DNA from 2 places in the Paenibacillus sp. FSL R10-2734 genome. Region 2 is predicted to be linked to the other one. Evidence: predicted binding sites of a transcription regulator. Region 2 holds the regulator's gene; the other holds the start of a gene.
What was found. Region 2 encodes LexA, which represses DNA repair genes until DNA is damaged. Its sites were predicted from a motif close to CGAACATATGTTCG; they were not measured.
Positions count from the first base shown of each region.

Region 1: a site for LexA is predicted at 1,380-1,393, ahead of addB (helicase-exonuclease AddAB subunit AddB). Genes of this name have one in related genera too.

Region 1 is NZ_CP150170.1:2,270,397-2,272,607, reverse strand. Features, by position in the region: gene addB (helicase-exonuclease AddAB subunit AddB) at 1-1,249, opposite strand, end outside.
Region 2 is NZ_CP150170.1:3,827,462-3,829,672, forward strand. Features, by position in the region: gene NSS67_RS16700 (hypothetical protein) at 1-258, opposite strand, end outside; gene NSS67_RS16705 (L,D-transpeptidase) at 406-744, opposite strand; gene lexA (transcriptional repressor LexA) at 1,014-1,640, opposite strand; gene NSS67_RS16715 (LysM peptidoglycan-binding domain-containing protein) at 1,935-2,211, shown strand, end outside.

The DNA of each region.
Region 1 (2,211 bases), 1.6 Mb from region 2:
GTAAAAGCTCTGTCTTTACGCAGCGAAACACATCCTCATAGCGCCAGCGACGACGCACCAAATCCATTGCGGAACGTAGAAACTCCACTAGCGGATGATGCAGCTCATTTACCTTCTGGTCCAGAAAAAATGGTACCCCGTAATCTTGGAACAATGGTTTAATCAGCTGCTCATAATCTCCAATATTACGCATCAATACAGCCATTTCACCATATTTTGCGCCTTCGTCCCGCGCCAGTCGGGTCATTTCTCGTAGCGCTCCCTCGACCTCTGCTCTATGTGAAACCGCAGCCCCTATAGATATAGCCTCGTTTGCTAAATCATCTGCATCTTTCCAGACCTTACGGCGGTCATATCCTCGTTCAAGGTGTGCAAGAACAGGACTTTCTGCAAAACGTGGCAGAACAGCAGGCTCCAGTAGCTCGTCCCACACATCAATGCCCAGCTCTTCTGCTATTCCACGAAGTTTAATATAAGTTACCGCAGAAGGATGAAACAGCTCCAGCTCATTCAACTGATCTCCATAAGGGTAGGGTCGATCAAGTGTGAGTGAAACGGTCAGCTTCGAAGCCTGCTGCATCAATTCTCGAAGCACTACGAATTCCTGTGGTGTAAAGCCATGGAACCCATCTACCCAAATTTCCGCTCCACGAATATAGGAGGAGTCAGGAATATGCTCAGCTAATTCCGCTAAACGATCCTCTTCATCGATATAGAGACGTGACATCTCCTTCTCTAATTCGCTGAATACTAGCTGTAAATCATCCAGCTTGCCTTCAAGAATCGGACTTCTTGCAATAGCACCTCGCATTACGGTCAACTGCTCCTCTAAATCAGAGGAAGCCAAACAGCAACGCTTCATCTCTGTATGCAGTTGATTTAGCCGTTCCACAAACCCCGGTCTGTCCGCAGAGGCACCGAACAATTTTAGTTCCTCTTTGCGACGACTGATGATTTTGTAAATCAACATCTTCTTACCTTCTTCACTGATAGGCAGACTAGCACTGCCTCCCGTCTCCTGCTTCACCCGATAGGCAAGCCGTGAAAAGCTCAGTGTCTGCGCCCGAATGCTGCCCTTCACATTTCCTACAGTCAGCAGTCCCCGTTCCGCGCCAAATGAGCCCTGCTCCGGTACAAGAATAATAATCGGTGCGCCAAGAGGCTCCTTTTCTAAAGAAGAAGAGATGGACTCCCATATTTTTGTTGTCTTGCCACTGCCTGAGCGGCCTAGTAAAAAGGTTACCGACATAATTGATAGACTCCTTCCGTAGCGGAGAAAATGTATATGATACAAGGTGAAATATCCACCCATTGATTGAATTCAATTGAAAAAGTTCAGTCGTTCCTCGTCCCCTCAGTATAGCATAACCGCACAAATCAGAACATGCGTTTGCTATTATTTTCTATTGATTTACAATGGGAAAATACCCCCTCCATATCTGGTGGCTTGCTGTTTAATATGTTTAGTTTGTTAAATACCCGGTGCGCAATGTGCGATTATTTCTGTTCGGAGCGTGGAGTTAGGTTTCGGGGTTCACCATCGGGGTTCACCATCAAGATTCCGCATTCAACACTCTACATTTTTGGTTTAGCTAGCTACATTAATTACATTTGGACTCAGGAGTCACTATTTGTGAATTTAGTGCTGTTTTGACAACTTTTCGGACTCAGGAGTCGCTATTTGTGAATTTAGTGCTGTTTTGGCAACTTTTCGGACTCCAGTGCAGCTATCCAGCGAATAAGTGTCCCTTTTCGGCTGCTTTGGGGCCGATAGCGTCTGTGGAGTCCGAAACGGTTCAAATATTGGCTTTTTTCGCTGTTTAGTATCATCTGAGTCCGTTAGCAGCTCCTTACCTTAGGCCATCGTTAAATCCATCCTTAAGAACACATTCAAGACCAGCCTCGTTGCCGCTTATTGTCTATATTGTCTAGCTCCCCTACAATAAACCTTTCTGCTGGATTACATTCGGACTCAGGAGTCGCTATTCATGCATTTTAGGCCATTTTCAGAGATTTTCGGACTCCAGTGCACCTATTACTCAAAAAGCGGGTCATTTTCGACCTATTTCACAGCAATAGCGCCTCTGGAGTCCGAAACGGTTCAAATATTGGCTTTTTTCGCTATTTAGTATCATCTGAGTCCGTTAGCAACGCCTTACCTTAGACCATCGTTAAATCCATCCTTAAGAACACATTCAAGACCAGCCTCGT
Region 2 (2,211 bases):
GAAATTTTTATCGGGATGTTCTGATCCTAGATAGGATTTGTATTCGTCGACAATGACATCATCCATCAAAGATTTTAAGTCAAATACATCCTCTTTGTTGGAGTCAGCAGGGGAGACAATACCTTGAATGCTGCCAAATGAGGTGAGCAGATTTACCTTTTTTCCACTAGCTTGATCGTTATTTAACAATAAACCGGAGAGTTTACCCAGTGCATCGACTTTAAAATCGATGAGGGTTCTAATTTTTGAGTTGTTCAAAACTAAACACTTCCTTTCAATTTGAAATCCTGTTAACAATATTCGACATATAACCACATAATTCCTAGTGCGCTATATAAAATACTCAAAAACAAAAGCCTCCCATTCATGAAATATCGAGTGGGGGGCTTTTGTTTATGGATAGATTTAATTTCTTATCGTCACTCGTGTTCCAATGGGGACAATCGCTGCGAGTGCTAATACATCCTCATTGTACATACGAATACAACCGTGTGAGACTTCGTGACCTATGGATGAGGGATCGTTAGTTCCATGTATCCCATAGTGAGGCTTTGAAAGTCCCATCCAAAATGCACCAAATGGACCACCAGGATTGGGCTGCTTGTTAATAATTGTGAACTCGCCCAGTGGGGATTGAGTTACCATTTTACCGATTCCGACAGGGAAGCCCCTGACCACAACGTTGTTATCAAGAAGATAAAGCATTCGCTGCGATAAATCTACAATAATTCGATAATTTGGCATGCGCAACACTCCTTTCTAATTAGGATATGAGCAAAACACCTAAACGGTTATTTATAGAAAATGGCCATTTTAGCGAATGGGAACAAATGTTCTATAATCGATTATTTGAGTTAAATAGCAGAAAAAATGGCTGTTCCGCGTTTGCGGAACAGCCATTTGTAAAATATAAGAAAGAATTTAAGGTATACATTATCCTTATATTTCTCGCAGAAATGATTACCTTCCCTAAAAAGGACGGTAATCTGTTTCCGCTTGGTAGGAGTGCGTGGTTAGTGGATATCTCGGAACAGTCCGATAACTCTGCCGAGAATGGTTACGCGATTAAGGCGAAGAGGCTCATATGCCGGATTCTCCGGCTGAAGACGTATATGATCACGTTCTTTATAAAAGGTCTTAACGGTTGCTTCATCTTCTTCAGTCATAGCTACAACGATATCTCCGTTATCAGCCGTTTGTTGTTGACGAACAATTACATAGTCACCATTCATAATCCCTGCTTCTACCATACTGTCACCTTGAACCGATAACATAAATACTTTGTTATCTCCAACATAGTGAGTTGGAAGTGGGAAATAGTCTTCAATATTCTCAGTAGCAGTGATAGGCACCCCGGCGGTAACCTTGCCTACGACAGGAATGCGAGCGACGGTTTGTGCGAAATGATGGACATTCTCGGAATCCTCTTGGCCTAGCAATTCTATCGCACGAGGCTTCGTTGGATCTCGACGAATAAGTCCCTTCTTCTCAAGCCGATCCAAATGACCGTGAACTGTGGAGCTGGAAGCTAGACCAACAGCTTCTCCAATCTCCCGGACGGAAGGAGGATAACCCTTGCTGCGGACTTCGCTACGTATAAATTCCAGGATCGCCAGCTGGCGACTAGAAATCTTTGACATTGGAATCAACCCCATATAGTAATGTTTGGGAAAATTATAACATAGAACTACCGTTCGCACAAACATAAGTTCTAACTATTATAAATATTAATATGAAAGAGTTAATAAATGGTAGCCTCTTATTGTTTATTTAAGCTTCATATAAATGATCAATTAGGTCTTTTTAAGATTGATATGGCTTTTTGCTATTTTCGAAAAAAAGAGAACAATTGTTCTAAAATAGTATTGAACAAAACACATGTTCGTGTTATTATGAATTTGAAAGTAAGAACAAGTGTTTGGAGGATGATATTCATGTTAAAATACAGTACATACCGTAGCATCTACGATAAAGCCCCAGTGGTTGAATCTTTAGGACATAATCCTATTACCCGTAATTCAGCTCAGATTAAAGAGATTACAGATCGCTTGCTTGAAGGATTGATGCGTTTGTTCCGGAGAGATTTTGTTATTAAACTGACATTGATCATTGTGCTCGTACTATCAGGGCTTACAGTAGTAGGTAATGTATTTGCAGGATCAACTTCTTTAATGAAGGATGAGAAGCGCGTAGTGGTTGAACGTGGAGATA